DNA from 3 places in the Streptomyces sp. NPDC050504 genome. Region 1 is predicted to be linked to each of the others. Evidence: predicted binding sites of a transcription regulator. Region 1 holds the regulator's gene; each other region holds the start of a gene.
What was found. The regulator HrcA, encoded in region 1, represses chaperone genes, less so after heat shock. The targets are predictions, from matches to a motif close to TTNGCACTCNGNNNNNCNGAGTGCNAA.

Region 1 (10,244 bases):
TGGGACGGATCGTGCGGCCCCGGCTGGAGAGGATGTTCTGGGTGAGCACCTCCGCCGGGGTCTCGTCGGTGACCTCGCCGTTGCCGTTCCCGTTCGCCCTGAGCATGGCGATCGAGCGTTCCACCGCGTCCTCCGTCATCGGCTGTCCGGTGCGGAGCACCAGCATCATCTCGTCGAACAGGCGCTGGATCAGGGCGACTTCCGCCGGTTCCCCCGTAGCGCTGATCTCATTGCCCCGGACGTGGATGTCGGCCGCCGGGAAGGCCGATTCGATCACGCGCAGCAGCGAGTCGCCCGATCCGAGCAGCATCACCATGGGGTGCTTGGCAGGGACCTTGATGTGGGCACTGGCCTGCGGCTGTGTGGTGGGTGTCTGAGTCATGGGCCGGCTCTGTGGCCTGCACATACCTCCTGTTGCGGGGTTCTCGCTGCTCGACAACCTCTAGGACACCAAGCGTACGGCTCCGCACTGACAAGACCGAGGGCTTTTTCGACCGCCTCCGGTGAACACTTTCACTGCGGGGTGCGGAAGCCGATCGTCGGCACCGCCCTGCGCAGCGGCCACGGCCTGGTGACCTCGGGCAGCAGCCCCGCGAGGAAGGCGTAGCGCCGCAGCGCCGCCGGGTCCTGGCCCTCGCAGTGGGTGACCCGCTGCCACCAGGCGGCAATCTCGGCCCAGCCCGGCGCGGAGAGCGAGCCGCCGAACTCCTGCACCGACAGGGCGGCGGTGAGCCCGCCGAAGGCGAGCCGGTCGGCCAGCGGCCAGCCCGCGAGGGTGCCGGTGACGAAACCGGCCACGAACACGTCGCCCGCACCCGTCGGGTCCAGCGCCTCCACGGCGATGGCGGGCACGTCGGCGGTCTCGCCGGTCCGCGCGTCCACCGCGTACGCCCCTTCCGTGCCCATGGTGACCACGGCGACCGGCACCCGCTCGGCGAGCGCGCGGGCCGCGGCGCGGGGGCAGCTGGTGCGGGTGTAGCGCATCGCCTCCTCGGCGTTGGGCAGGAACGCCTCGCAGTGCGCCAGGTCGGTGAGGCCGTCCAGGTCCCAGCGCCCGGTGTCGTCCCAGCCCACGTCGGCGAAGATCCGGGCGCCGCGCGCGGCGGCCGCCGCGATCCACTCCTGGGGCCGCCCCTGTTCCAGCGAGGCGATCGCGGCCCGGGAGCGCGGCGGACAGTCGGGGGTGGGGGCGCCGTCCGGGTCGGGGGCGTCGTGGCCGTGCGAGACCATCGTGCGCTCGCCCTCGTACGCCATGGAGACGGTGACGGGCGAGTGCCAGCCGGGCACGGTGCGCGACTGCGTCAGGTCGATGCCCTCGCCCTGTTCCAGCGCGTCCCAGCAGTACTCGCCGTAGTGGTCGTCGCCGAAGGCCGCCGCGAGCGAGGTGCGCAGGCCGAGCCTGGCCAGCGCGGTCGCCATGTTGGCGACGCCGCCGGGGCTCGATCCCATGCCGCGCGCCCAGGACTCGGTGCCCCGCACGGGCGCCCCGGCGAGGCCGGTGAAGATGATGTCGAGGAAGACCGTGCCGGTGAGGTAGACGTCGCACGGCGGGTCCTGGGGCGTGCGCAGCCCGGCGAGCGGGTCCAGGCACGTCGTCTGCCGGTCGGTCGGGCTGGCGGTTCTGGCGCTCACTGGGCACTCCCCGGTCGTCGCAGGTCAGGTCAGTGTGCCTGATGCCGCCCCGTGCGCGGCCTCAGACCCGCTTGGGGACGGCGACGCGCATCAGGTCCGCCGCGACGGTCAGTTCGCCCTCGTAGCCCGCCGCCCTCGCCTGCCGTTCGAACTCCCCCGGGTCGCCGTAGCGCTGCGAGAAGTGCGTCAGGACGAGGTGGCGCACGCCCGCGTCGCGGGCGACGCGGGCCGCCTGGCCCGCGGTGAGGTGGCCGTGGTCGACGGCGAGCCGTTCGTCCTCGTCGAGGAAGGTCGACTCGATCACGAGCAGGTCGCAGCCCTCGGCGAGGGCGTGCACGCCGTCGCAGAGCCGGGTGTCCATGACGAACGCGAAGCGCTGTCCGCGCCGCTCCTCGCTGACCTGGTCGAGCGTGACGCCGCCGACGGCGCCCTCGCGCTGGATGCGGCCGACGTCGGGGCCCGCGATGCCGTGCTCGGCGAGCTTCTCGGGCAGCATCCGGCGGGCGTCGGGCTCGACGATCCGGTAGCCGTAGGACTCGACGGGGTGCGAGAGCTTCCGCGTTTCGAGGGTGTACGAGGCGGTGGTGGCCAGCGTCCCCTCGGCGTCGACGGGGGCCTCGGTGATGTCGACGCTCTCGCGGTACGCGGTGGCGTACCGCAGCCGCTCGAAGAACCGCTGTCCGCTCGCCGGGTAGTGCGCGGTGACCTGGTGCGGGACCTGGTCGAGGTTGATGCGCTGGATGACTCCGGCGAGGCCGAGGGAGTGGTCGCCGTGGAAGTGCGTGACGCAGATCCGGTGGATGTCGTGGGCCGCGACCCCGGCGGACAGCATCTGCCGCTGGGTGCCCTCGCCCGGGTCGAAGAGGAAGCCCTGGCCGTCCCAGCGCAGGAAGTAGCCGTTGTGGTTGCGGCGGCGGGTGGGCACCTGGCTCGCGGTGCCCAGCACCACCAGTTCGCGTGCGGACAAGGTGGCTCTCCCCGCCTATCCGGGGGGCCAGTTGAGGCCGCGGCCGCCCAGGACGTGGGCGTGCGCGTGGAAGACCGTCTGGCCCGCTCCCGCGCCGGTGTTGAAGATGATCCGGTAGCCGCTCTCCTCGACCTTCTCGTCGACGGCGACCTGACCCGCCTCGCGCAGCACGTCGGCGGCGACGGACGGCTCGGCGGCGGCGAGCGAGGCCGCGTCCGGGTAGTGGGCCTTGGGGATGACCAGGACGTGCGTGGGCGCCTGGGGGTTGATGTCGCGGAAGGCGAGCGTCGTCCCGGTCTCGCGGACGACGGTGGCCGGCACCTCACCGGCGACGATCTTGCAGAACAGGCAGTCGGCCTGCGGTTCTCCTGCCACGGTGCGGGGCTCCTAGCGGACGGGTGCACGGTGATACGCGGTTACGTGTCCGCATGCTATAGGCCGGAGATCACCGGGTGGGCCGTACGTCTCACTTCCCCGGCCACCGCGTCTCGGTGACCGTGACGGTCACCGTGGAGCGGGGACGGCCGTCGCCGTCGTCGTTGCCGTCGTCGGACGGGCGCGGCCGGTAGGTGGCCCGCGGGGTGGTCCCGGAGTCGCCCGCGCAGTTGCCCAGCACGTTGGCCCGGAAGACCGTGCGGCCCGCGACCTTGGCGGTCAGGTCGCCGCGCACGCAGCGGCCCTCGCGCTCCTCGGTCACCTTGCCGGTGATGGTGATGTCCTGGTCGCGGTCGGTCTTGCCGTTGCAGTCGACCACGGCGACCTGGCGGCCCGAACGGCTGGGCGACGCCTTGCTGTTGGCGTTCGCCGCGCTGCCGTTGCGGTTGCCGTTGCCGTTGCCGTTGCTGCCGCCGTTGATCTCCGCGGTGCAGCTCAGCCACCGCACGCCGACCCCGTCCCGCTCCAGCGCCTTGGTCCCGGCCTGGTCGGTGGTGATCGCCACGGCGGCCGAGCTCATGCCGCCGACCGGGTCGCACGCCGAAAGACCCGTCACCGCGGCGGCCGCGACGCCGAGCGCGGCCAGAACGCGACGGTTCCGTACTCGCCTCAATGCCCGCATACGGGGCAGGATCCCACCACGCACTCGCATCGCGGTAGACCACTTGCGGCCACTCCGACGGGCGGCCGGGAGCCGTACGGCGGACTACGCCCAGCGCCCCGTGCGCCCCAGCAGCAGGGCGACGGCCGCCGTGCCCGCCGTCGAGGTGCGCAGCACGCTCCTGCCGAGCCGGTGCGCGGCGGCGCCCGCCTCGGCGAACGCCGCCAACTCCTCGGGGGAAACGCCCCCTTCGGGCCCGACGACCAGCACGATCTCGCCCTTCGCGGGCAGTTCGGCGGTGGCGAGCGCGGCACTCGGGTAGTCGCGGTCCTCGTGCAGTACGGCGGCGAAGTCGGCGTTGGCCAGAAGTGCCGCAACCTCCTTGGTGCTCGCTGCGTCCGGTCCGGTCGGGAACTCGGGGAACCGCACGCGGCGCGACTGCTTGCCCGCCTCGCGCGCGGTGCCCCGCCACTTGGCGAACGACTTGGCGGCCCGCTCCCCGCGCCACTGCGTGACGCACCGCGACGCGGCCCACGGCACGATCGCGTCGACCCCGGTCTCCGTCATCGTCTCCACGGCCAGCTCGCCCCGGTCGCCCTTGGGCAGCGCCTGCACGACGGTGATCCGGACCTCGGGCGCGGGCTCCTCGTGCACCGCGCGCACGTCCAGGGAGAGCCGGTCCTTGCCCTCGGCGGCGGCGACCGCGGCCTCGGCCCACTGTCCGGCGCCGTCGGTGAGCACGACCTCCTCGCCCGCCCTGAGCCGCTTCACGGAGACGGCGTGCCGCCCCTCGGGCCCGTCGAGCAGGAAGGGACCGGCGGCAGGCACCCGGTCGACGACGAAGACGGGAGCGGTCACTTGGCACCTCCGGTGGCGAACCGGGCGCGCGCCGCGTCCAGTTCGGTGGCGAGCACCTCGACGAGGCGCCCCGCGGGCAGCTTGCGGGCCATGCGGTGGCCCTGTCCGGCCCACAGCGACATGCCCTGGGCGTCACCGGCCCTGGCCGCGGCCCCGCGCAGCCCGCTGGTCAGCCGGTGCACCTGCGGGTAGGCGGCGGGGGCGTGCCTGCCGTGCTCGCGCACGAAGCGGTTGACGAGGCCGCGGGCGGGGCGGCCGGAGAAGGCGCGGGTCAGCTCGGTCCGTACGAACAGCGGGTTGGTCATGGCCTGCTTGTGCAGGTCGTGCGCGGCGGACTCGGGGCAGACCAGGAACGCCGTGCCGAGCTGTGCGGCGTCGGCGCCCGCCGCGAGGACGGCCGCTATCTGCGCGCCGCGCATCAGTCCGCCGGTGGCGAGGATCGGCACCTGGACGGTCTCGCGGACCTGCGGGACGAGGGAGAGCAGCCCGATGCCGGAGCCGTCGGTCTGCGGGTCGTCGCGGTGCGTGGACTGGTGGCCGCCCGCCTCGATGCCCTGGACGCACACCGCGTCGGCCCCCGCCCACTGCGCGGACTGGGCCTCTTCGGGCGTGGTGACGGTGACGATCGTGTACGTGCCGACGCGGGCGAAGGCGTCGAGGGTGTCGCGCGAGGGGCAGCCGAAGGTGAAGGAGACGACCGGCACGGGGTCCTCCAGCAGGACGGCGACCTTGGCGTCGAACTCGTCGTCCCCACCGCCCTCGGGGTCGCCGAGCGGGGCCTCGTACGCCCGGGACTCACCGGCGAGCCGCCGGCGGTACGCGTCGACGGCCGCCGGGTCGGCGGGCTCGGTCTGCGGCATGAAGAGGTTCACGCCGAAGGGCTTGGGCGTGAGCCCGCGCACCTCCGCGACCTCCTTGCGCACGGCCTCCGCGGTCTTGTACCCGGCGGCCAGGAAGCCGAGGCCGCCCGCCCCCGACACGGCGGCGGCGAGCGCCGGGCAGGAGGCGCCGCCGGCCATGGGTGCCTGCACGACGGGGTACCGGCAGAGATCGGTCAAGAACATGTACGAATCGTCCCACAGCCACTACGGGACGCCGCCGCGCCCACCACGCACCGTGCCCGCCCGTTCCGCCGAGGGGCGGAGCGGACGGGCACGGGGTGAATCAGCTCACGTACGGCTCACGTACGGCTTACATACGGCTCACGTACGGCCGTTGAAGGCGTCCTTCAGCCGGGAGAACAGCCCCTGCTGGCCGGGCTGGAACTGGCCCGTGGGCCGCTCCTCGCCGCGCAGCTTGGACAGCTCCCGCAGCAGCCGCTCCTGCTCGGGGTCGAGCTTGGTGGGCGTCTGGACCTCGACGTGCACGATCAGGTCGCCGCGGCCGTTGCCCCGCAGGTGCGTGACGCCTCGGCCGTGCAGCGGGATCGACTGGCCGGACTGGGTGCCGGGCCTGATGTCGACCTCCTCCACGCCGTCCAGCGTCTCCAGCGGGCACTTGGTGCCGAGCGCCGCCGCCGTCATGGGGATGGTGACCGTGCAGTGCAGGTCGTCGCCGCGCCGCTGGAACACCGAGTGCGGCAGTTCGTGGATCTCGACGTACAGGTCGCCCGCGGGGCCGCCGCCGGGGCCGACCTCGCCCTCGCCCGCGAGCTGGATCCGCGTGCCGTTGTCGACGCCCGCCGGGATCTTCACGGTCAGCGAGCGGCGCGAGCGCACCCGCCCGTCGCCCGCGCACTCCGGGCACGGGGTCGGCACGACGGTGCCGAAGCCCTGGCACTGCGGGCACGGCCGCGAGGTCATGACCTGGCCCAGGAAGGACCGGGTGACCTGCGAGACCTCACCGCGGCCGCGACACATGTCACAGGTCTGCGCGGAGGTCCCGGGCGCGGCGCCCTCACCGGAACAGGTCGTACAGACGACCGCGGTGTCGACCTGGATCTCCTTGGTCGTGCCGAAGGTCGCCTCGTTGAGGTCGATCTCCAGCCGGATCATGGCGTCCTGGCCGCGCCGCGTGCGCGAGCGGGGCCCGCGCTGCGACGCCGTGCCGAAGAAGGCGTCCATGATGTCGGAGAAGTTGCCGAAGCCACCGGCGCCGAAGCCACCGGCACCCGCGCCGCCGCTGGCGGACAGCGGGTCGCCGCCGAGGTCGTAGACCTGCTTCTTCTGCGGGTCCGACAACACCTCGTAGGCGGCGTTGATCTCCTTGAAGCGCTCCTGCGTCTTCGGGTCCGGATTCACGTCCGGGTGAAGCTCGCGCGCGAGGCGCCTGAAGGCCTTCTTGATCTCGTCCTGCGATGCGTCGCGGCGCACGCCGAGTACGGCGTAGTAGTCCGTGGCCACTTACGACTCCGCCAGGATCTGTCCGACGTAACGTGCCACTGCGCGTACCGCTCCCATCGTTCCGGGGTAGTCCATGCGGGTCGGTCCGACCACGCCGAGTTTGGCGACTGCCTCGTCGCCCGAACCGTAGCCGACCGCGACGACGGACGTGGAACTGAGCCCCTCGTGGGCGTTCTCGTGCCCGATGCGTACGGTCATGCCGGAGTCCGTTGCCTCGCCGAGCAGCTTCAACAGCACGACCTGCTCCTCCAACGCCTCCAGCACGGGCCGGATCGTCAGCGGGAAGTCGTGCCCGAAGCGGGTGAGATTGGCGGTGCCGCCGATCATCAGCCGCTCCTCGGTCTCCTCGACGAGGGTTTCCAGCAGGGTCGCGAGGACCGTCGAAACGGTTCCCCGGTCGTCCGCCTCGAAGGATTCGGGAAGGTCCTGCACCAGCTGCGGCACGTCCGCGAAGCGGCGGCCCACGACCCGGCTGTTGAGCCGGGCCCGCAGGTCCGCGAGCGCGCTCTCGCCGAACGGCGCGGGACAGTCGACCATGCGCTGCTCGACCCGGCCCGTGTCGGTGATCAGCACCAGCATCAGCCGGGCGGGAGCCAGCGACAGCAGCTCCACGTGGCGCACGGTCGAGCGGGTCAGCGAGGGGTACTGCACCACGGCGACCTGCCGGGTGAGCTGCGCGAGCAGCCGTACCGTGCGCCCCACGACGTCGTCCAGGTCGACGGCGCCGTCCAGGAAGTTCTGGATGGCGCGCCGCTCGGGCGACGTCATCGGCTTGACCCCGGCGAGCCGGTCCACGAAGAGCCGGTAGCCCTTGTCGGTGGGGATCCGCCCCGCGCTGGTGTGCGGCTGGGCGATGAACCCCTCGTCCTCCAGCACGGCCATGTCGTTGCGGACGGTGGCCGGGGAGACGCCGAGGTTGTGGCGCTCGGTGAGGGCCTTGGAGCCGACCGGCTCCTCCGTGCCCACGTAGTCCTGGACGATGGCGCGCAGCACTTCGAGTCTGCGTTCGCTGAGCACCGCGCACACCTCCAGCTGTTGGTCCCTTGGCACTCTGTGCGTACGAGTGCCAGCAAATCCTGACCGTCAGTGTACGGCCGACGGGTACGCCCGTAGCAAGGCCGGTCTCACGGGCGGGCCCGCGCGGCCGCCACCGTTCCCCCGTCCGTGCCCGTGTCCGTCGCCGTGTTGCCGATAGCGTCGCCGCCATGGACATCCGTTGGGAAGACTCCGGCTGGGAACGGCTCGGTGACGGTATCGGCAGGCGGCGGCTGCCGGTGTGGGACGCGACCGCCGGTCTCGTGGTCGGCGAGGACGCGGTCCTGCTGTACGACACGGGGGCGACGCTCCGCGAGGGCGCGGAGATCCGCGCGCAGGCGCAGGCGCTGTGCGGGGGCCGCAGGGTGACGCACATCGCACTCAGCCATCCGCACTTCGACCACGTCCTGGGCACCGCGGTGTTCGCGGGGGCGCGGGTGTACGGGGCCGCGGGCATCGACCGGGTACTGGTACCGGGCTCCGAGCAGCTGCGCGCCTCGGCGGTGCGGCACGGGGTCGAAGGGGCGGCGGCGGCCGAGGCGGCGGACCTGCTGGTGGTGCCGCAGCAGGCGGTGGCCGACGAGTGGACGGTGCCGCTGGGCGGGGGCCGGGAGGTGCGGCTGGTGAACGTGGGCCCCGGGCACAGCGGCCACGACCTGGTGGCGCTGGTGCCCGGCGCGGCCGGTTCGCCCGCGGTGCTGTTCTGCGGCGACCTGGTCGAGGAGTCGGGCGAGCCGCAGGCCGGGGACGACGCGGTGGGGTCCCGCTGGCCTTCGGTCCTGGACCGGCTGCTGGAGCTGGGCGGCGAGGACGCGGTGTACGTCCCCGGGCACGGCGCGGTGGTCGACGCGGCGTTCGTCCGGCACCAGCGCGCTGAGCTGGCCAGGCGCTTCGCGGTGTCATAACGTCACGCGAATGCGCAGCTACAACCCCGATCTGACGCCCCCCTGGAAGAAGTCGCAGCCGGTGCCCGAGGTGGCGGCCGACGTGGACCTGGTGGTCGAGGAGGTGTCGACCGGCTTCTGCGGGGCGGTGATCCGCTGCGAGGCGGGGACCGTCACGCTGGAGGACCGCTTCGGCAAGCACCGGGTGTTCCCCCTGTCCCCCCGCGGCTTCCTCATCGACGGCAGGACGGTCACGCTGACCCGGCCCACGGGCGCGGCGCCCGCGCGCCCCACCCGTACGGCGTCCGGCTCGGTCGCCGTGCCCGGGGCACGCGCGCGCGTGGCGCGGGCGGGGCGGATCTACGTGGAGGGGCGGCACGACGCGGAGCTGGTCGAGCGGGTGTGGGGCGACGACCTGCGCGTCGAGGGCGTGGTGGTGGAGTACCTGGAGGGCGTGGACGACCTGCCCGCGATCGTCGCGGAGTTCGGCCCCGGTCCTGACGCGCGGCTCGGCGTCCTGGTCGACCACCTGGTGCCCGGCTCCAAGGAGTCCCGCATCGCGGAGGCGGTCACCAGCGAGTACGCGCTGGTGGTGGGGCACCCGTACATCGACGTCTGGGAGGCGGTGAAGCCGTCGTCCGTGGGCATCCCGGCGTGGCCGAGCGTGCCCAGGGGGCAGGACTGGAAGACGGGGGTGTGCGAGGCGCTGGGGTGGCCCCGGAACACCGGGGCGGCGTGGCAGCACGTCCTGTCGCGCGTCCGGTCGTACAAGGACCTGGAGCCGGAGCTGCTGGGCCGCGTGGAGGAGCTGATCGACTTCGTGACGGCACCGCGGGGGTAGGGGGCGGGGTGCGGGTTCCGCTGCGCGGGGCGTTCCCCACCCCGCCCCTTGCCCCTTCAGGGGCGGGGTGGGGTGCAGCCCGCCGGAGGCGAAACGCGGCGCACCCCCGTGCAACGGGACGCGCACCCCGCCCGGACCTAGTCCACCAAATCGCGTACCACCGCGTCCGCCAGCAGCCGCCCCCGCAGGGTGAGCACCGCCCGCCCCTCCGCGTGCGCCTCCGCGTCGAGCAGCCCCTCGTCGACGGCCGCCCGCGCGGCCGCCCGCCCCGCCTCCCGCAGCAGGTCGAGCCCGCACCCCTCCCGGAGCCGGAGCTCCAGCAGGACCCGCTCCACGCGCCTGTCCTCCGCGGAGAGGACCTCCCGCCCTGCCCCGGGCGACCGCCCCTCGCCCAGCGCCTGCGCGTACGCCCCCGGGTGCTTGACGTTCCACCACCGCACCCCGCCCACGTGCGAGTGGGCGCCGGGCCCCGCGCCCCACCAGTCCGCGCCGCGCCAGTACAGCTCGTTGTGCAGGCAGCGCCCCGCCTCGGAGGTCGCCCAGTTGGACACCTCGTACCAGGAGAACCCCGCCCCCGACAGGACCTCGTCCGCGATGAGGTACCGGTCCGCGTGCTCGTCGTCGTCGGTCATCGGCACCTCCCCGCGCC
Region 2 (10,244 bases), 240 kb from region 1:
GGGCCCGGCCTGTACACCAGCGCGCCCGCCTACGCGGGGTGGATCCACAAGACCATGAAGCACAACCGGCCCGCGGCGTTCGCGAGGACGGCGGCGGGGCCGCACGGCAACGTGAACTGACCGCGCGCGTGGGTGGGGTTCGCCCACGGAGGGCGGTACCCCACCCGCCCCGCGAAACCCCTCCCGCCCCCCGCTATCGTTCGGGCACGCGATCGCACACGATCGTTCGCGGTCGCCGCGACCCGGTGACCGCTTCATGACCTGTGGGGGGTCCCTTCCATGCGCTCAACGCGCACGCTGCCGCACGCCCTCGTGCGTGCGGCAACCGTCTTCGCGCTCTCGGCGGGCCTCGCTGCGCCCGCCCTCGTCACGGCGCCCGCCGCGCACGCGGCGCCCGCGCCCGCGGACGTCACCCGCACCACCACCCTCGACGACGGCCGCCTCGACGTCGGGCTGCCGTACAACACCCTCTGGGCGAAGGTCAGCGTCCTCGCCTCCGACCAGCCCGGTGCCCCCGTCCTCGCCACCAGCGAGGAACTGAACTGGCACGACTACGACTCCACCACCCAACGGCCCAGCGGCTGGACGACCCGGAACCCCGTGCGGCTCCCGGAGGGCACCGCGCTCGGCGACTACCCGGTGAGCGTCGACTACCGGCTGTGGGACGGCAAGGTCCAGCACTGGAACGGCGGTTCGTACAGCCACAAGCTCCGCACCGGCGTCTCCGCGCTCTCCTTCGACCGGGCGAGCACCGACTACGACCACCGCGACGTGACGCTCTCCGGCAGGGCGACCACGGCCGATCCGTCGACCGGCGAGCACACGCCCGCCCGCGCGGGCACGAAGGTCAAGGTCGTGCTCTCCACGTACGGCAGGGACTGGCGGAAGGTCACCGCCACCACCGTCACCGGCGCGGACGGCGCCTTCTCGCTGCCGTTCACGCCGAACGCCGAGATCAGGGGCGGCACTGCCACCGTCGTCGAGCCCGCGGCCGACACCGTCCCGACGGACGCGTACCCGGTGCCCGCGGTGACGGTCACCAGGACCGAGTACCGGATCGGCACGCGGATCGACAAGCGCCGGCTCCTCCTCGGCGGAACCACCAAGGTGTCGGGCCGCGTCGAGCGGCTGACCGCCGAGGGCTGGCGGCCCTTCGCGGGCGCGCCGGTCGTCTCGGCCCAGCGCCCGCCGGACGGGCAGCACCCGGACTCGGTGGAGACGATCGGCGGGGCCCCGGCGGCGGCCGACGGCTCGTTCGCGTACGCCGCCAGGCCCCGCTACGCGGGCACCGAGGGCGTGTACACCTTCCTGCGGCCCTCCCTGTACCTCGGGGACAGCTACACCCCCACGCACGACTGGAGCCAGCTGGCGGTCCCCCGGCCCGCCGCCTTCACCAACGTCAAGATCACGCTGTCGCCCTACGGCGAGGTCAAGGCGGTCGGCAGGCTCACCGGGAGCTGCTGGGACGACAACCGGGTCCAGCTGCAGATCTCGTTCGACGGGCGCCACTGGCAGAACCTGAAGACCGGCACGCTCGAATCGGGCACCGCGGGCCACTGCCCCTTCACCGTCGAGACGATGGGCTACGTCTCCGCGTACTACCGCGTGTACCACGCCGAGTCGGACTGGCTCACGGCCGCCGCGGGCAGGGCCGTGCACCTGTCCCGCACGCTCACCCGGTTCTCCTCGTACTCCTTCACGCCCGACCGCCCGCGGGTCAACGGCCCGCTGACCGCGAGCGGCGTGCTCCAGCGGAAGGTCGGCGGCGTCTGGAAGCCGTACGTCGGCGCCAAGGTGATGCTCGTCGTCAAGCCGAGGGGCGAGAACACCTGGTACTGGGCCACCAAGGGCAAGACCGGCAGCGGCGGCAAGTACCGCCTCGGGGGCACGGCCTACAGCGACGCCACCTGGGCCGTGATCACCGAGCCCGCGGGCGGCCACTTCTACAGCGAGACGAAGGGCAAGTACATCGATGCGCGCTGACCGCGGGATCCCCCTCGTCGCCTCCGCCCTGGCACTGTCCCTGGCGGCGGGCGCCCTGACGTTCGCGGCCGCGCCCACCGCACTCGCCGCCGAACCGGCGACCGTCGGCATCGGCGCGGCCCTCACCCACCCGAGCCAGCGCGGCTCCTTCGCCGTCGCCGCCTGGACGGACGCCGACGGCGCCGTGCTCACCGAGGTGTCCGCGCGGCTCCGCAGGGGCGACGCCGTCGTCGCCGAACTGCCCGCCCTCACCGAATCCCCCTGGGACAGGGGCAGGTTCGGCCTCCCGGACGGCGCGCCGCTGAAGCTCACCGAGGACGGCGGCCCGCTGCCGGAACTCGGTGCGTACGCGATCGACGTGACCGCGACCGACAGCAAGGGCAACACCCTCACCCGGCGCGACGCGGGCACGCTCGACTTCACGCTGCGCCCGGTGCTCTCCTTCGCCGTGGGCACCCCCGGCCTCGACGACCCGACCGCGCGCCCGCAGGGCAGGCTCGTCGGCGTCCAGCCCGGCTCGGGCGACGAGGTCGCGCTGCCCGGCCGTACGGTCGAGGTGCGGCGCACCGACCAGGAGGATGCCGCGGGCCGCACCGCCGTCACCTCGGACAGCGGCCAGTTCACCGCCGGCGAGTACCCGCTGGACGGCCCCGCCGGGACGTTCCGGGCGACGTTCACCGAGAACGGCGCGCAGGTCCACGGCACCTCGACCACCGAGAGCAGGGTGTGGGACTACCGGAGCCACCCCGTCACGATCACCGCGACCGCCGACCGCACGCGCGTCCTGCCGGGCCAGCAGGCCACGGTCACCGGGCAGGTGCTCGACGGCACGGCCCCCGCGGCGGGGCTCGCCCTGCGGGCGACGATCGGCCGGGGCAGCGGCAGCGCGTACAGCCAGCGGATCGTCACGGACGCCGGGGGCCGCTTCACCGTACGGCTCCCCGCGCTCCCCGGCCTCCGCGTCGACAACTGGCGGATCGCACCGGAGAACGGCTTCCTCGCCGGCTCGGCCGAGGGCCCGCTGGTGATGCCCAGGGAGTCGACCGTCCAGGCCCTGCGCGCCACGCTGGCGGCGAACGGCCAGGTCACCGTGAGCGGGCTGTTCCGCGCCACCTACCAGACGACGGGCCCCGAGTACGGGCACGAGAAGGTACGGGTCGAGCGCTCCGCGGACGGCAGGACCGGCTGGAAGGTGCTCGGCGTCGGACAGGCCGCGCTCACCGGCATGAACCACTGGCTCAACGAGTCGTTCACCGTCAGGGGCTCGGGCGGCACCTCCGGCTACTACCGGGTGTACCACCCCACGACCGACGAGTACGCGGAGAGCTCCAGCCAGGTGTTCCGGATGTCCCGCACCGCGACCAGGGTCACCTCCGTGAACGCGGCGCCCGAGCCGGTCCGCAAGGGTGCGACGGTCACGGTCACCGGGGTGCTCGCCGAGCGGTCCGGCACGAAGTGGAAGGCCATGGCGGGCAAGCCGGTCCAGCTGTGGTTCCGGGCCAGGGGCACCACGAAGTGGAAGCTGGTCACCAAGGGCACGTCGGGCGCGCACGGCAGGACGTCGCTGCGCGGCAAGGCGGGCGTGGACGGGACGTGGCTGATCCAGTACCTGGGCGACGCCACGCACTTCGACTCGACCGGGGTCGGTGACTTCGTCGACGTGCGCTGACCGGACGCGGACGTGACGAAGGGCGGCGCCCCTGCCGAGGGGCGCCGCCCTTTCCCGTACCCGTGCCTAGACGCGCGCGTCCTCCCGCGCGCCCTCCCGGTCCCAGCACTCCGAGGTGCCGGGCAGGCCGGGCAGCCGGTCGTTGGTGAAGACCGGGTCCAGGCCGTCCGCGCGCTGTGCGAGGTAGTCGTCGAGGAGGCGGAGGGCGACCGCCGAGAGCGGCAGGATCGAGAGCAGGTTCACCAGCGCCATCACGCCCATGAAGACGTCCGCGAGGTTCCACACCACGCTCACCGAGCCGAGCGCGCCGAGCACGACGGTGACCAGGACCAGGACGCGGTACGAGGGGAGGATCCACGCGCGCCGCGTCATGAAGCGGATGTTGGACTCGCCGTAGTAGTAGTTCCCGATCAGCGTCGAGAAGCAGAGCATGAAGACGATGGCGGTCAGCGCGTGCCCGGCCCAGCCGCCCAGCGTGGTCGTCAGCGCGGTCTGCGTGAGGTCGGCGCCCTGCCTGCCGGACAGCTCGGGGTTGGTCGTCAGGATGATGAACGCGGTCATCGAGCAGATCAGCAGCGTGTCGAAGAAGACGCCGAGCGACTGTACGAGGCCCTGCTTGACGGGGTGGGTGACGTCGGCGGTCGCGGCGGCGTTGGGCGCGGAGCCCAGGCCCGCCTCGTTGGAGAACATGCCGCGCCTGATGCCGTGCTGGATCGCCGCGCCGACCGCGCCGCCCGCGACCTCCCGCACGCCGAAGGCGCCGCCGACGATGTCCGCGAGGACGCGCGGGACGTCCTCGACGTTGAGGACGACGACGGCGATGCCCAGGAGCAGGTAGCAGACGGCCATGACGGGCACGAGCAGCTGCGTGACCGAGGCGATGCGCCGTACGCCGCCGAAGACCACCAGCCCGAGGAGTCCCGCGACGACGAGGCCGCAGACGGGGGCGAACCAGTCCGAGTCGGCGGCGCCCAGCGAGCCGCCCGCGACGGCGGTGATGGTGTTGGACTGCACGGCGTTGAAGACGAAGCCGAAGGTCACGGTGATGACGACCGCGAAGAGGGCGCCCAGCCAGGGCTTCCCCAGGCCCTTGCGCATGTAGTACGCGGGGCCGCCGCGGAACTCGCCGTCGGCGCCGCGGACCTTGTAGAGCTGGGCGAGCACCGACTCGACGAACGCGGAGGCGGCGCCGACGAGGGCCATGGCCCACATCCAGAACACCGCGCCCGCGCCGCCGAGCGTGATGGCGGTGGCGACGCCCGCGATGTTGCCGGTGCCGACGCGGGCGGCGGCGGAGATGGTGAACGCGCCGAAGGAGGAGACGGCCTTGCGCCCGTCCCTGCCCGCGGGCGCCGGATCCTTCAGTACGCGCAGCATCTCCGGGAAGAGCCTCAGCTGCACGGCCTTGGACCTGATCGTGAAGTAGAGCCCCGCGACCACGACGAGCGGGATCAGCAGGTACGTCCAGAAGACGTCGTTGACGTCGACGATCAGTGAGTCGAAGGAAGACACGTGGCGGAACCTCGGAGTCGCGGGCAGGGGGCGGCGTCGCTGAAGTCTCACAAGGGCCTTACGGCCAGTGACAGGGCCTTTGGTCCTCTCGGGGCGAAAGGTGCGGGTCGTCCTTCTCACAGCATGCACGGGTTTGCCCAGGCCCGCCCCTTTCCGGGTACGCCGAAGGGCGGCACCTCCCTGTACGGGAAGTGCCGCCCTCGTGGTCCTACCGAGCCTGCGAGGAGGCTCAGAAGTCCATGTCACCGCCCGGCATGCCGCCCGGAGCGGCGGCGGACGCCTTCTCCGGCTTGTCGGCGATGACGGCCTCGGTGGTCAGGAACAGCGCGGCGATCGACGCGGCGTTCTGCAGCGCGGAGCGCGTGACCTTCGCCGGGTCCAGGATGCCCTCGGCGATCATGTCGACGTACTCGCCCGTGGCGGCGTTCAGACCGTGGCCGACGGCCAGGTTGCGCACCTTCTCCACGACGACGCCGCCCTCAAGGCCACCGTTGACGGCGATCTGCTTGAGCGGGGCCTCCAGGGCGAGCTTCACGGCGTTGGCGCCGGTCGCCTCGTCGCCCGAGAGCTCCAGCTTCTCGAAGACGGCCGTGGCCTGGAGCAGCGCGACGCCACCACCGGCGACGATGCCCTCCTCGACGGCCGCCTTCGCGTTGCGGACGGCGTCCTCGATGCGGTGCTTGCGCTCCTTGAGCTCGACCTCGGTCGCGGCACCGGCCTTGATGACGGCGACGCCGCCGGCGAGCTTCGCCAGGCGCTCCTGGAGCTTCTCGCGGTCGTAGTCGCTGTCCGAGTTCTCGATCTCGGCGCGGATCTGGTTGACGCGGCCCTGGACCTGCTCGCTGTCACCGGCACCGTCGACGATGGTCGTCTCGTCCTTGGTGATGACGACCTTGCGGGCGCGGCCGAGCAGGTCGAGACCGGCGTTCTCCAGCTTGAGGCCGACCTCCTCGGAGATGACCGTGCCGCCGGTGAGGACGGCGATGTCCTGGAGCATGGCCTTGCGGCGGTCGCCGAAGCCCGGGGCCTTGACGGCGACGGACTTGAAGGTGCCGCGGATCTTGTTGACGACCAGGGTCGACAGGGCCTCGCCCTCGACGTCCTCGGCGATGATCAGCAGCGGCTTGCCGGACTGCATGACCTTCTCCAGCAGCGGAAGGAGGTCCTTCACGTTGCTGACCTTGGAGTTGACGATCAGGATGTACGGGTCGTCGAGAGCCGACTCCATGCGCTCCATGTCGGTGGCGAAGTACGCCGAGATGTAGCCCTTGTCGAAGCGCATGCCCTCGGTGAGCTCGAGCTCCAGACCGAAGGTCTGCGACTCCTCGACGGTGATGACGCCTTCCTTGCCGACCTTGTCCATGGCCTCGGCGATGAGCTCGCCGATCTGGGTGTCGGCGGCGGAGATGGAGGCGGTCGAAGCGATCTGCTCCTTGGTCTCCACGTCCTTGGCCTGCTCCAGCAGGGCGGCGGAGACGGCCTCGACGGCCTTCTCGATGCCGCGCTTGAGGGCCATCGGGTTGGCGCCGGCGGCGACGTTGCGCAGGCCCTCGCGGACGAGCGCCTGGGCGAGGACGGTCGCGGTGGTCGTACCGTCACCGGCGACGTCGTCCGTCTTCTTGGCGACTTCCTTGACCAGCTCGGCGCCGATCTTCTCGTACGGGTCCTCCAGCTCGATCTCCTTGGCGATGGACACACCATCGTTGGTGATCGTGGGGGCGCCCCACTTCTTCTCAAGGACGACGTTGCGGCCCTTGGGGCCAAGGGTGACCTTGACGGCGTCGGCGAGCTGGTTCATGCCACGCTCGAGACCGCGCCGGGCCTCCTCGTCGAACGCGATGATCTTGGCCATGTGAAGTGGTCCTCCCGGACGGGGTGGATTGCTCCGGATCGCTCCCGGTGCCCGCGACGGACGGCCCGCGCGCCGCGTGGTTCCCTGCCCCACCCGGCGTCCGGACCTCACCGAACCGATCCAAGTTCTGTCACTCTCACCTGGAGAGTGCTAACGCCAATGATTAGCACTCGACCCATGCGAGTGCAAGCGAGTGTCCACATCCGCCCCCCTAAACCCCCTGGGACGGGGACCTCGCGGACCGCCGGGAAAGGCCCCCGGACATGCGCGTGGGCCCGCACTCCGTATCAACGGAGTGCGGGCCCACGGAACGATTCGCGCCGGTGGCCGATCGCGCCGAGATCAGACGGCGAGCTTGACCATGTCCGCCTGCGGACCCTTCTGGCCCTGCGAGATCTCGAACTCGACTCGCTGACCTTCTTCAAGGGTGCGGTAACCGTCCATCTGAATCGCGCTGTAGTGGACGAAAACATCCGCACCACCGTCGACCGCGATGAAGCCGTACCCCTTCTCCGCGTTGAACCACTTGACGGTGCCCTGAGCCATGCCTAACTCCCCTATTACTGGCCCTTGCACAGGACCGCACTTCGCGGACCCGGGTCAGACCTTGCGTCGGAACGCGTCGACCGCGGCTGAATGTATCTGCCCAACTGCCCTCTGCAACAGGTCAATCGGACGAGAATTCTGGGCATGACCGAACGGCCGAATGAGGAGAACTCCCCATGTTCCAGGGCAAGTCGGCCCGGACATCAGGGACCCAAGGGGCAAATCGCACGCGCACTTTGGCTGCTTCTTGTCGCAGCGAGGCCGCTTTCCCATGTGCGCCGGGCGCACTCACGCGCCGACAACACGCCCGAGGGAAGCGTTAGTTCCCAACTCTACCGCCTTCAACCATGCAGAATTGCCCCCTCCGCTTCTCTCGCGGAGGGGGCAATGCCGGTGACTCTGAGGTACCGCGGAACGGCTCAGCAGCCGCCCGCGACCGCCGGGATGATCGAGATGCCCGCGCCGTCCGGCGTGGCGGTCCCCAGGCCCTGCTCGAACCGCACGTCGTCGTCGTTCACGTACACGTTCACGAAGCGGCGCAGCTGCCCCTGGTCGTCCAGGACGCGCGCGGCGATGCCCGCGTGGTTCTTCTCCAGGTCCTCGATGACCTCGGCGAGGGTCGCGCCCTCGGCGGAGACCTCGGACTGACCGCCGGTGTAGGTGCGGAGGATGGTGGGGATGCGGACGTTCACGCTCATGTCGGGTTTCTCCGTTCCTGCTGCTGGGGGGATTGTCAGTGCGCGAGGCCGGCCGCGCGGAACGCGTCCAGGCTCGGCTTGATCGTCGCCGTGGCCTGCGACGTCTCCGCCACCGCGTCCAGCGTCTTCAGACCGTCGCCGGTGTTCAGCACGACCGTGGTGAGCGCCGGGTCCAGCACGCCCGCCTCGATGAGCTTGCGCGTCACGCCGACCGTCACGCCGCCCGCGGTCTCCGCGAAGATGCCCTCGGTGCGGGCCAGCAGCTTGATGGCGTCCACGACCTGCTCGTCGTTCACGTCCTCCACCGCACCGCCGGTCCGGCGCGCGATGTCGAGCACGTAGGGGCCGTCGGCCGGGTTGCCGATCGCCAGCGACTTGGCGATGGTGTTCGGCTTCTGGGGCCGTACGACGTCGTGACCGGCCTTGAAGGCCGTCGACACCGGCGAGCAGCCCTCCGCCTGGGCGCCGAAGATCTTGTACGGCCGGTCCTCGACGAGCCCGAGCCCGATCAGCTCCTGGAGACCCTTGTCGATCTTCGTGAGCTGCGAGCCCGAGGCGATCGGGATGACGATCTGGTCCGGGATGCGCCAGCCGAGCTGCTCGCAGATCTCGTACGCGAGGGTCTTGGAGCCCTCGCCGTAGTACGGCCGCAGGTTCACGTTCACGAAGCCCCAGCCCTCGCCCAGCGGGTCGCCGATGAGCTCGGAGCAGAAGCGGTTGACGTCGTCGTAGTTGCCCTCGATGCCGACCAGCTCGCCGCCGTACACCGCGGCCATGACGACCTTGCCCTGCTCCAGGTCGTGCGGGATGAAGACGCAGGAGCGGAAGCCGGCGCGGGCGGCGGCGGCGCCGACGGCACCGGCGAGGTTGCCCGTGGAGGAGCAGGAGAGCGTGGTGAAGCCGAAGGCGCGGGCGGCCTCGACGGCGATGGCCACGACGCGGTCCTTGAAGGAGTGCGTCGGGTTGCCGGAGTCGTCCTTGACGTACAGGCCGCCGGTGACGCCCAGCTCGCGGGCGAGGTTGTCGGCCTTGACCAGCTTGGTGAGGCCCGGGTTCAGGTTCGGCTTCTCGGCGACGTCCGCGGGGACCGGCAGCAGCGGCGCGTACCGCCAGATGCTGTTCGGACCGGCCTCGATCCGGGCGCGCAGCGCGTCCGGGTCCCCGACGGGCAGGTCGTAGGCGACCTCAAGCGGTCCGAAACAGAGCTGACAGGCGAAGATCGGACCGAGCTCGAAGCGCTCGCCGCACTCGCGGCAGGACAGCGCGACGGCGGGGCCGAGGTCTACGGGGGTGGCGGTGGTGTTCTCCGCGACGGTCTGCACAGCCATGATGGCGAGGCCCTTTCTCCTCATCTTCCTCGTGACGCGCTTCGCCACGAGCCGGAATTGGCACCTTCCCCACCGTTACCTCGCGGTCGGCGGGAGGGTTGCCGGGACTTCAACGGGCCGTTCCCTCTGTCCCTCTGGATGAGCGCTGTGGCACCGAGCGGGGCTCGGGCGTTTGTCGGCGTACCGACCCCCGACATGCGGTGGCCGTTCGCGTTGTTCAAGACTGTAACCGAAGCCCCGGACGGTCGAGACAGCCGTCCGGACCGCGAGATGGGTCACACGGCGATCACACAGCAGGGAGTGCGGGACGTGCTCGAAGAGGTGGAGCACTGGCTGACCAGGCGTTCCTGGGCGGCGGCCGACCGTTCGCTGGGCGACCTGATGGCCGCCAAGCGGGGCACGAAAATCAGCGTGGTGCTGCCCGCGCTGAACGAGGAGGAGACGGTCGGCGAGATCGTCGGCACCATCCGCCGGGAGCTGGTCGACGCGGTCCCCCTGGTGGACGAGCTGGTGGTGATCGACTCCGGTTCGACCGACCGGACGTCGGAGGTGGCCGCGGCGGCGGGCGCGCGGGTGGTGCACCGCGACGCGATCCTGCCCGCGCTGCCCGCCGTGCCGGGCAAGGGCGAGGTCCTGTGGCGGTCGCTCCTGGTGAC
Region 3 (10,244 bases), on a different contig from region 1:
CCCCGAGGACGCCTGGTCCTCCGGGATGTTCTGGTCCGAGCTGGCCCACGCGCGCGGGCCCGGCGCGACCAGGCGCTACGTCGTCGCCGAGGAGCCCGCGGGGACCGCGGCGGGCGCGGGCGGCCGGATCGTCGGGTACGCCGGGCTCGCGGCGGCCGGCGGCCTGGGCGACGTGCAGACCATCGCCGCCGCCCGCGACCAGTGGGGCACGGGCCTGGGCGCGGCCCTCCTCACCGACCTGCTGAAGCACGCCACCTCCTTCGAGTGCGAGGAGGTGCTGCTCGAAGTGCGGGTCGACAACACGCGCGCGCAGAAGCTCTACGAGCGCTTCGGCTTCGAGCCCATCGGCTTCCGGCGCGGCTACTACCAGCCGGGCAACGTCGACGCGCTCGTGATGCGACTCCACGTAAAGGGAACTGAGAACCATGGCTGACGAACCCCTTGTCCTCGGCATCGAGACCTCCTGCGACGAGACCGGCGTCGGCATCGTGCGCGGCACGACCCTGCTCGCGGACGCCGTCGCGTCCAGCGTCGACACGCACGCGCGGTTCGGCGGCGTCGTCCCCGAGATCGCCTCGCGGGCGCACCTGGAGGCGATGGTCCCCACCATCGAGCGGGCGCTGGCGGAGGCCGGGGTCTCGGCGCGCGACCTGGACGGCATCGCCGTGACGGCGGGCCCCGGGCTCGCGGGCGCGCTGCTGGTCGGCGTGTCGGCCGCGAAGGCGTACGCGTACGCGCTGGACAAGCCGCTGTACGGGGTCAACCACCTCGCCTCGCACATCTGCGTCGACCAGCTGGAGCACGGGCCGCTGCCCGAGCCGACCATGGCGCTGCTGGTCAGCGGCGGGCACTCCTCGCTGCTGCTCGCGCCGGACATCACCGCCGACGTGCGGCCGCTGGGCGCGACCATCGACGACGCGGCGGGCGAGGCGTTCGACAAGATCGCGCGCGTCCTCGACCTGGGCTTCCCCGGCGGTCCGGTGATCGACCGGCTCGCCAAGGAGGGCGACCCGAAGGCGATCGCCTTCCCGCGCGGGCTGAGCGGCGCCAAGGACCCCGCGTACGACTTCTCCTTCTCCGGGCTCAAGACGGCCGTGGCCCGCTGGATCGAGGCCAAGCGCGCGGCGGGCGAGGAGGTGCCGGTGCGGGACGTGGCGGCGTCCTTCCAGGAGGCCGTCGTGGACGTGCTGACCCGCAAGGCCGTGCGGGCCTGCAAGGACGAGGGCGTCGACCACCTGATGATCGGCGGCGGCGTGGCCGCCAACTCGCGGCTGCGGGCGCTGGCCCAGGAGCGGTGCGAGCGGGCCGGGATCCGGCTGCGCGTGCCGCGGCCGAAGCTGTGCACGGACAACGGCGCGATGGTGGCGGCGCTGGGCGCGGAGATGGTGGCGCGCAACAGGCCCGCGTCCGACTGGGACCTGTCGGCCGACTCCTCGCTGCCGGTGACGGACCCGCACGTGCCGGGGCACTCCCACGGGCACGGCCACTCCCACGGTCATGATCACGATCACGTGCACGAGGTCAGCAAGGAGAACCTGTACTCGTGAGCATCGCGCTGATGTGGGAGGCCCGCGCCGCCGAGGGGCGCGGCGCGGAACTCCTGGAGTGGGCGCACGCACGGGTCGGCGAGCTGGCGCGCGAGCCGCTGCGCCGGGAGACGCTGCGGGCGCCGCAGGGCCGGGTGCTGGTCATCACGTGGTGGGACGCGGCGTACGAGGACGAGCTGCCCGAACTGCCGGAGCCGGAGGCCGGGTTGATCGCCCGGTCCGTGCACAGGTGGCGGTTCGAGTCGCTGGGCGAGGGGTAGGACGGGCGCGGCCGGAGGGAACCGGAAGGGTGCATCTGCCATCAAGCAGTGGGCAGCAGATGACGCTTTTCAGACATGAGGTTCCCTGGTGGGCAAGAAACTCGCGGTGGTGGCGCTCGCCGGCGCCCTGCTCATATCCGGCTGCTCGGTGGGCGGCCCCTCGGACGGCCCGGCGGACTCCGCGCCCCGCGGAGCGGACGAGCAGCGCCGCGTCCCCGTGAAGGCCTCGCCCGAGGCGGACGCGGCCGCGAACGCAGACGCGGACGCCGCCGCCTACCGCAAGTGGGGCCTGAAGCCCTTCGCGCCCGCCCCCGCCCCGCCGCGGGTGAAGCCGGTGAAGCGGGCGCCGGGCGGGCCCGTGCCGGTGATCAGCGAGATACCCACCAAGGAGAAGGTCGTCTTCGTCACCTTCGACGACGGGGCCGAGAAGGACCCGAAGTTCGTCGGGATGATGCGGGAGCTGAAGGTCCCCTTCTCGATGTTCCTGACCGATGCCAACATCCGCAGCGACTACGGCTACTTCAAGCCGCTGGCCCAGCTCGGCAACGGCGTCCAGAACCACACCGTCGGCCACCCCAACCTCCGCACCCTCGGCGCCGCCGCGCAGAAGCGGGAGATCTGCGGACAGCAGGAGAAGCTGAAGAAGGAGTACGGCTCCGCCCCGCGCCTGCTCCGCCCGCCCTACGGGAACTGGAACGAGGACACCCGTGCGGCCGCCGCACAGTGCGGCATCGAGGCGATCGTGCTGTGGCGCGAGTCCATGCAGATCACGAACATGCAGTACCAGCTGCCCGGCAAGAAGCTCCGCCCCGGTGACATCGTGCTCGCGCACTTCCGGGGACCGGGCGAGCTGAAGGGCACCTCGATGACCGAGATGACCGCGAACATGCTGCGCCACATCCAGGAACAGGGCTTCACGGTGGCCCGCCTGGAGGACTACGTCTGACGGGACCCGGGACCCGGGACCCGGGACCCGGGACCCGGGACCCAGGCCTCGGGACCCCGGGCCTCAGGCCCGTACCGGCCGGCCGATCAGCATCGTCGGGGCTCCGGCGACCCGCGTGAGGATCACCGTCGCGGACGCCGGGCCCTGCGGCTTGACCTTGCGGCGGACCTCCTCGGGCTCCACCGCCGAGCCGCGCTTCTTCACGGTGAGGTTGCCGACGCCCCGCTCGCGCAGCAGGGCCTTGAGCTTCTTCATGTTGAACGGCAGCTCGTCGGTGATCTCGTAGGCGGCGGCGTACGGAGTGGGGCGCAGCTCGTCCGCCGTGACGTACGCGATCGTTTCGTCGACCAGCCCGCCGTCCAGTTCGTCGGCGACCTCCGCCACCAGGTGCGCCCGGATGACGGCGCCGTCGGGCTCGTACAGGTACCGCCCGACTCCGCGGACCTCCGGGTCGGGCAGTCCGCGCCCGGTGAGCGCGGCGCCCGACGGCAGCAGGGTCGCGCGGCGCAGCCCCGGGGCCGTGCCGAACCAGAGCACGGCCTCCTTGACGTCCCCGCCGTCCGAGATCCACTCCGCCTCGGCCTCCGCGGGCACCGCCTCGTGCGGGATGCCGGGCGCGATCTTCAGCGCGGCGCGCGGGGCCGCCAGAGCGGTCTCCACGGCCCAGGAAAGGGGCGGTGAGTACGCCTCGGGGTCGAAGATCCGGCCGCGCCCGCCGCGCCGCGCGGGGTCCACGAACACCGCGTCGTACGGCTCGGGGTCGACCTCCGTGACGTCCGCGCAGCGCACCTCGATCAGGGCGTCGAGGCCGAGCGCCGCCGCGTTGGCGCGCGCCACCTCGGCCGTGAGCGGGTCGCGGTCCACGGCGAGGACCGAGATCCCGGCCCTGGCCAGCGCGATCGCGTCGCCGCCGTTGCCGCAGCACAGGTCGGCGACGCTCGTGACGCCCTGTTCCTTGAGGCGCGCCGCGCGGTGGGCCCCGACGGAGGCGCGGGTGGACTGTTCGACGCCGTGCGGCGTGAAGAACATCCGGTACGCGTCGTCGGCGCCGAACTTCGCGACCGCCCGCTGCCGCAGCCTGGCCTGTCCGATGGCCGCGGAGACCAGCTCGGGGGAGTGCTCGCGGCGGAGCCTGGTGGCGACGGCCAGCTCCTGGGACGGGTCGTGGTCGCGGAGCGAGGCGAGCAGTTCCAGGCCCTCGTCGGTGAGCAGGGCCTGGAAGATGTCGAGAGCGGTCACCCCACCCATTGTGAGCCAGTCGGGGGACGGTCCGCGCCCGGCGGCGGTGTCGGCCGGGGTGTCGCGGTTGCTGCTGACAGGATGCGGCGCCATGCAGCTAGTACGACAAAAGGAACAGTTTGTGACGAAGCGCCTCGCTGTACGGGGCCGCGCCGGGGCAGTGCGGACCCGCACCGGACGGGGCCGCGGCCTGCGCTCCGCGCTCTGTGCCCTGCTCGTCGCCACCGTCGCGGCCGGGTGCGCGTCGGGCGACTCCGGCGGCGACGTCGAGCGGCGGCCCGCCGGGCCCGCCGCGGGACAGCAGGCGGAGCAGGGCGCCGCGGGCGCCCTCGCCGCCTACTCCGAGAAGCTGGCGCGCGCCCAGGCCGCGCGGGTCGCCGCGGCCAGGCGCTGGGGCCTGGCCAAGACCCCGCTGCCCGCCCCGCCGCCGCCCGCCGTCAAGCCGAGCATCACCACGCGCGAGGGATTCTCCGCGGGCCCCGGCCTGCCGCCGGTCTTCACCACCGTCCCGACCAAGGACAAGGTCGTCTTCCTGACGATCGACGACGGCGCCGAGAAGGACCCCGAGCTGCTGCGGATGATGACCGAGCTGTCCATCCCGTACAGCGCCTTCCTCAGCGACTACCTGGTCCGCGAGGACTACCCGTACTTCAAGAAGATGCAGGACCGGGGCGTCACCCTCCACAACCACACCCTCAACCACCGCTACATGCCCGCCCTCTCCTACGCCCAGCAGCACCGGGAGATCTGCGGACAGCAGGACACCATCGAGAAGCGGTACGGCAAGCGCCCCACCCTCTTCAGGCCGCCCTACGGCAACTACAACGCCGACACGCTGCGCGCCGCACAGTCCTGCGGCGTGAAGGCCGTGCCCCTGTGGGCCGCCGAGGCGTTCCCCGACCACATGGAGTGGCGCGAGTGGGACCGGGACCTGCACCCCGGCGACATCGTCCTCACGCACTTCCGGGGCCGCGGGGACTGGAAGGGCACCATGCCCGACATGATCCGCCGGGTCATGAAGACGATCACCGACAAGGGCTACGCGGTGGCGAAGCTGGAGGACTATCTGTGATCCGCGCGCACCGGCTGTTGGCCGGCACGCTGGCAGCCGGTGCGCTCCTCCTCTCGGGGTGCGCGCAGTCCGTCGACCCGATCGAACGGATCGGCCGCAAGGCGGCGCAGAGCGTCCGCCCGAAGGGCTCGGTGAGCCCGGAGGGGAAGGCCGGGACCGGGGCGCAGGGCGCACCGGACCGGCGCGCCGCGCACGCCGCGTGGGGGCTGGCGAAACCGCTCGCCCCGCCCCCCGCGCCGCCGCGCGCCAAACCCTCCGGGCCCTTCGTACTGGACCGGGTGCGGACCGACGAGAAGGTCGTCTTCCTCACCTTCGACGACGGCGCGGAGCGCGATCCCGCCTTCCTCAGGATGGTCGGGGACCTGAAACTCCCGATCAGCATGTTCCTCACGGACAGCGTGGCCAGGTCCGGCTACGACCACTTCGCCCGACTGTCCGCGGCGGGCGCGACGGTGCAGAACCACTCCGTCAGCCACCCCGACCTGCGGACGCTCTCCTACGAGGGGCAGCGCGCCGAGATCTGCGGCCAGCAGGACCGGCTGAAGGCCCGCTTCGGCACGAGCCCCCGGCTGTTCCGGCCGCCGTACGGCGCGTACGACCGCGACACGCTCAGGGCGGCGCGCGCGTGCGGCGTCGACGCGGTGGTGCTGTGGCGGGCCTCGATGCAGATCCACGACATGCGGTACGCGGACGAGGGCGCCCGGCTGCGCCCCGGCGACATCGTGCTGGCCCACTTCAGGGGGCCGGCCGAGCTCAAGGGCACGACGCTCACCGAGATGACGACCCGGATGCTGCGCCGCATCCAGGAGCAGGGTTTCGCGGTGGCGCGTCTGGAGGACTACGTCTGAGTCTCGCGGGGCAGATGTGGAACCGGCCCGTGCGCGGGTGCGTTCTCCGTACCGGAAGGGCCTGCCGCGAGGCCCCGCCGGGACACCGTGACGGGTGGTTGATTGGCACTCCGCTTGACCGAGTGCTAATCGCGGTCATAGTCTCGGGTCTGGCACTCACCACTGGAGAGTGCCAACACAGCGACGGGCAGGTCCGGCACCCGCGACGACGGATCGACCTGGTCGCCACCCCAGCACAGTTAACCCCGTGAGATCTCCGAAGGGGGAGACCGGATCGTGTCGACCGCCAGCTCCAAGGTTGCCATCAAGCCGCTTGAGGACCGCATCGTGGTCCAGCCGCTCGACGCCGAGCAGACCACGGCCTCCGGCCTGGTCATCCCGGACACCGCCAAGGAGAAGCCCCAGGAGGGCGTCGTCCTGGCCGTGGGACCGGGCCGCTTCGAGAACGGCGAGCGCCTCCCGCTCGACGTGACCGTCGGCGATGTCGTGCTCTACAGCAAGTACGGCGGCACCGAGGTGAAGTACAACGGCGACGAGTACCTCGTCCTCTCGGCTCGCGACGTGCTCGCGATCATCGAGAAGTAATTTCACCCAGCTTTTTGATCTGCGCCCCTGGCCCCCTGCGAACCATTCAGCCGGGCGGACAGGGGCGCAGTTCGTTTTCGAGAGGACTGAGAAAGCTCCATGGCGAAGATCCTGAAGTTCGACGAGGACGCCCGTCGCGCCCTTGAGCGCGGCGTCAACAAGCTTGCCGACACGGTCAAGGTGACGATCGGCCCCAAGGGCCGCAACGTCGTCATCGACAAGAAGTTCGGCGCCCCCACCATCACCAACGACGGTGTCACGATCGCCCGCGAGGTCGAGATCGAGGACCCGTACGAGAACCTCGGCGCCCAGCTGGTGAAGGAGGTGGCGACCAAGACCAACGACATCGCTGGTGACGGCACCACCACCGCCACCGTCCTGGCCCAGGCGCTCGTCCGCGAGGGCCTGCGCAACGTCGCCGCCGGCGCCTCCCCGGCCGCCCTGAAGAAGGGCATCGACGCCGCGGTCAAGGCCGTGTCCGAGGACCTCCTCGCGACCGCCCGCCCGATCGAGGACAAGACCGACATCGCCGCCGTCGCCGCGCTGTCCGCCCAGGACCAGCAGGTCGGCGAGCTCATCGCCGAGGCCATGGACAAGGTCGGCAAGGACGGTGTCATCACCGTCGAGGAGTCCAACACCTTCGGCCTGGAGCTCGACTTCACCGAGGGCATGGCCTTCGACAAGGGCTACCTCTCGCCGTACATGGTGACCGACCAGGAGCGCATGGAGGCCGTCCTCGACGACCCGTACATCCTGATCCACCAGGGCAAGATCGGCGCCATCCAGGACCTGCTGCCCCTCCTGGAGAAGGTCATCCAGGCCGGTGGCTCCAAGCCGCTGCTGATCATCGCCGAGGACGTCGAGGGCGAGGCGCTCTCCACCCTGGTCGTCAACAAGATCCGCGGCACGTTCAACGCCGTCGCGGTCAAGGCCCCCGGCTTCGGCGACCGCCGCAAGGCGATGCTCCAGGACATGGCCACCCTCACCGGTGCCACCGTCATCGCCGAAGAGGTCGGCCTCAAGCTCGACCAGGCCGGTCTGGACGTGCTGGGCACCGCCCGCCGCGTGACCGTCTCCAAGGACGACACCACCATCGTCGAGGGTGGCGGCAGCTCCGAGGACGTCGCCGGCCGCGTCAACCAGATCAAGGCCGAGATCGACGCCACGGACTCCGACTGGGACCGCGAGAAGCTCCAGGAGCGCCTCGCGAAGCTGGCCGGCGGCGTGTGCGTCATCAAGGTCGGCGCCGCCACCGAGGTGGAGCTGAAGGAGAAGAAGCACCGTCTGGAGGACGCCATCTCCGCGACCCGCGCCGCGGTCGAGGAGGGCATCGTCTCCGGTGGCGGCTCCGCGCTGGTCCACGCCGTCAAGGTCCTGGAGGGCAACCTCGACAAGACCGGCGACGAGGCCACCGGTGTCGCCGTGGTCCGCCGCGCCGCCGTCGAGCCGCTGCGCTGGATCGCCGAGAACGCCGGCCTCGAGGGCTACGTCATCACCTCGAAGGTGGCGGAGCTGGAGAAGGGCCAGGGCTTCAACGCCGCGACCGGCGAGTACGGCGACCTGGTGAAGGCCGGCGTCATCGACCCGGTCAAGGTCACGCGCTCCGCCCTGGAGAACGCCGCGTCGATCGCCTCCCTGCTGCTCACGACCGAGACCCTGGTCGTCGAGAAGAAGGAAGAGGACGAGGCCGAGGCCGGCCACGGCCACGGTCACTCGCACTGATCGCCTGATTCGGTACCGAGGCCCGGTGTCCCCGTCGAGGGGGCGCCGGGCCTCGGCGTTCCCGCCGCTACGCCGAGTGCCCCAGCGTCTGGGGCCGCACCGGGTCGGCGAAGGGCAGCCCGTGCGCGAAGCGCTCCAGCTCGTCCAGCGCGTGCTCGGCCATGCGGTGCAGCTCGCCGCCGAGCGACCCCGCGACGTGCGGGGTGAGCAGCACGTTCGGCAGGTCGTACAGCGGCGACGCGGGGTCCGGCGGCTCCGGGTCCGTCACGTCGATGACCGCGTGCAGCCGGCCCGAGACCAGCTCGGGCAGCAGCGCCGCCTCGTCGACCAGCGCGCCGCGCGCGGTGTTGACCAGCGTCGCGCCGTCCGCCATCAGCGCCAACTGCCGGGCGCCGATCATGTGGTGGGTCTCCGGGACCTCGGGCGCGTGCACCGAGACCACGGAGCCGCGCGCGCAGAGCTCGTCCAGGGACACCCGCTCGACGCCGAGCGCGGCGGCTTCGGCGTCCGTGACGTGGGGGTCGTACAGCAGGGCCGTCAGGTCGAAGGGGCGCAGCAGCTCGATGACCCGGCGCCCGACGCGGGAGGCGCCGACGACGCCCACCGTACGGCGGTAGTTGCCCGCCCCTTCGAACTCGGCGTGCCAGTCGCGGGCGGTGCGCAGGGCGCGGTGGCGGTGCGCGGAGGACAGGACGCGCTTGTTGGCGAAGAGGATCGCGGCGAGCGTGTACTCGGCGACGGGCCGCGCGTTGGCGCCCGCCGCGCAGGCCACGGCGATGCCGCGCTCCCAACAGGCGTCCGTGACGTGCTGCTTGACCGAGCCCGCCGCGTGCACGACGGCGCGCAGCCGGGGCGCGGCGGCGAGCACGTCGGCGGTGAGCGGCGGCGCGCCCCAGCAGGTGAGCAGGGCGTCGGCCCCGGCGAGGGCCGCGGCGACGGGCGGGGTGGGCGCGGTCAGGTCGTGGGCGACCAGGCGCGGATCGGTGCGCGACAGCTCGGCGAGCCTAGCCAGCTGGCGGTCGGTGAAGAGCCGGTCGGCGACCCCGGAGCCCATCGCGAGCAGGACGTTCGGCCTCACTTGGGGCCGTACTTGCGGCCCGCCCGCGAGCTGACCCCGCCGAGCAGCCCGCGCGGGGCCAGCTTCACGACGCCCATCAGCGCCTTGTAGCGGGGGTCGGGGATCGACAGCGTCCTGCCCCGCGCCAGGTCGGTGAGCGCGGCGGCCACCAGCTTGTCGGCGTCGAGCCACATCCAGCCGGGGATGTTGTCGGTGCCCATCCCGGCGCGCTGGTGGAACTCCGTCCGTACGAATCCGGGGCAGAGCGCCATCAGCCGCACCCCGCTGCCCGCCAGGTCCTTGGCCGCGCCCTGGGTGAACTGCACGACCCACGCCTTGCTCGCCCCGTAGGTGCCGCGCGGCACGAAGGCGGCCACGGACGCGACGTTGACGACCCCGCCGCGTCCGCGCTCCGCCATGACGGAGGCCGCCGCGCTCGTCAGCCTGAGCACCGCCTCGCAGTGCACCTTCAGCATCGTCAGCTCGTCGGCCATGGAGACTTCGAGGAACCGGCCCTTGTTGCCGAACCCGGCGTTGTTGACCAGCAGGTCGACGGGGTTCTTGCGGTCCGAGAGCCGCGCCTCGACGGCACCGATCCCGTCCTCCGACGACAGGTCGGCGGTCAGCACCTCGGCCTCGATGCCGTGCCGGTCGTGGAGTTCGGTCGCCTGGTCCCGCAGCCGCTCGGTGTCCCGGGCCACCAGCACCAGGTCGTGCCCGTCCTTCGCCAGGCGGCGCGCGAAGGCCGCCCCGATTCCCGCCGTGGAGCCCGTGATCAGTGCAGTCGTCATACGTGAACGTTAGTGCCCGTACTTGGCCACGTACGCCTTCGCGTCCTCGATCAGCTTGTGGTGGGGCGCCTCACCGATCGTCAGCATCAGCGGCAGCAGGGCGCGTTCGACGGTCGCGGCCCGGAACGCGACGGCGACGGTCACCTCGTGGTCGGGCCGGTGCACGATCTCGACCGG

Region 2: the regulator HrcA is predicted to act here: its motif matches at 7,180-7,206, upstream of groL (chaperonin GroEL).
Region 3: the regulator HrcA is predicted to act here: its motif matches at 6,015-6,041, upstream of groES (co-chaperone GroES).

What each region holds. Positions count from the first base shown of each region.
Region 1 is NZ_JBITHO010000002.1:765,953-776,196, reverse strand. It holds gene ACIBNE_RS09265 (PhoH family protein) at 1-382, opposite strand, end outside; gene ACIBNE_RS09260 (PfkB family carbohydrate kinase) at 514-1,632, opposite strand; gene ACIBNE_RS09255 (ribonuclease Z) at 1,694-2,599, opposite strand; gene ACIBNE_RS09250 (histidine triad nucleotide-binding protein) at 2,615-2,974, opposite strand; gene ACIBNE_RS09245 (hypothetical protein) at 3,066-3,656, opposite strand; gene ACIBNE_RS09240 (16S rRNA (uracil(1498)-N(3))-methyltransferase) at 3,741-4,493, opposite strand; gene ACIBNE_RS09235 (nitronate monooxygenase) at 4,490-5,557, opposite strand; gene dnaJ (molecular chaperone DnaJ) at 5,696-6,835, opposite strand; gene hrcA (heat-inducible transcriptional repressor HrcA) at 6,836-7,852, opposite strand; gene ACIBNE_RS09220 (MBL fold metallo-hydrolase) at 8,041-8,775, shown strand; gene ACIBNE_RS09215 (DUF3097 domain-containing protein) at 8,786-9,595, shown strand; gene hemW (radical SAM family heme chaperone HemW) at 9,733-10,244, opposite strand, start outside.
Region 2 is NZ_JBITHO010000002.1:521,848-532,091, forward strand. It holds gene ACIBNE_RS08160 (S1 family peptidase) at 1-120, shown strand, start outside; gene ACIBNE_RS08165 (hypothetical protein) at 280-1,983, shown strand; gene ACIBNE_RS08170 (hypothetical protein) at 1,973-3,652, shown strand; gene ACIBNE_RS08175 (alanine/glycine:cation symporter family protein) at 3,719-5,164, opposite strand; gene groL (chaperonin GroEL) at 5,394-7,016, opposite strand; gene ACIBNE_RS08185 (cold-shock protein) at 7,359-7,562, opposite strand; gene ACIBNE_RS08190 (MoaD/ThiS family protein) at 7,982-8,260, opposite strand; gene thrC (threonine synthase) at 8,296-9,588, opposite strand; SAM riboswitch class I at 9,606-9,733, opposite strand; gene ACIBNE_RS08200 (glucosyl-3-phosphoglycerate synthase) at 9,898-10,244, shown strand, end outside.
Region 3 is NZ_JBITHO010000005.1:667,402-677,645, reverse strand. It holds gene rimI (ribosomal protein S18-alanine N-acetyltransferase) at 1-433, shown strand, start outside; gene tsaD (tRNA (adenosine(37)-N6)-threonylcarbamoyltransferase complex transferase subunit TsaD) at 426-1,547, shown strand; gene ACIBNE_RS21995 (hypothetical protein) at 1,559-1,807, shown strand; gene ACIBNE_RS21990 (polysaccharide deacetylase family protein) at 1,896-2,753, shown strand; gene ACIBNE_RS21985 (methyltransferase domain-containing protein) at 2,817-4,001, opposite strand; gene ACIBNE_RS21980 (polysaccharide deacetylase family protein) at 4,084-5,064, shown strand; gene ACIBNE_RS21975 (polysaccharide deacetylase family protein) at 5,061-5,912, shown strand; gene groES (co-chaperone GroES) at 6,189-6,497, shown strand; gene groL (chaperonin GroEL) at 6,597-8,219, shown strand; gene ACIBNE_RS21960 (hydroxyacid dehydrogenase) at 8,287-9,273, opposite strand; gene ACIBNE_RS21955 (SDR family NAD(P)-dependent oxidoreductase) at 9,294-10,067, opposite strand; gene ACIBNE_RS21950 (MOSC domain-containing protein) at 10,077-10,244, opposite strand, start outside.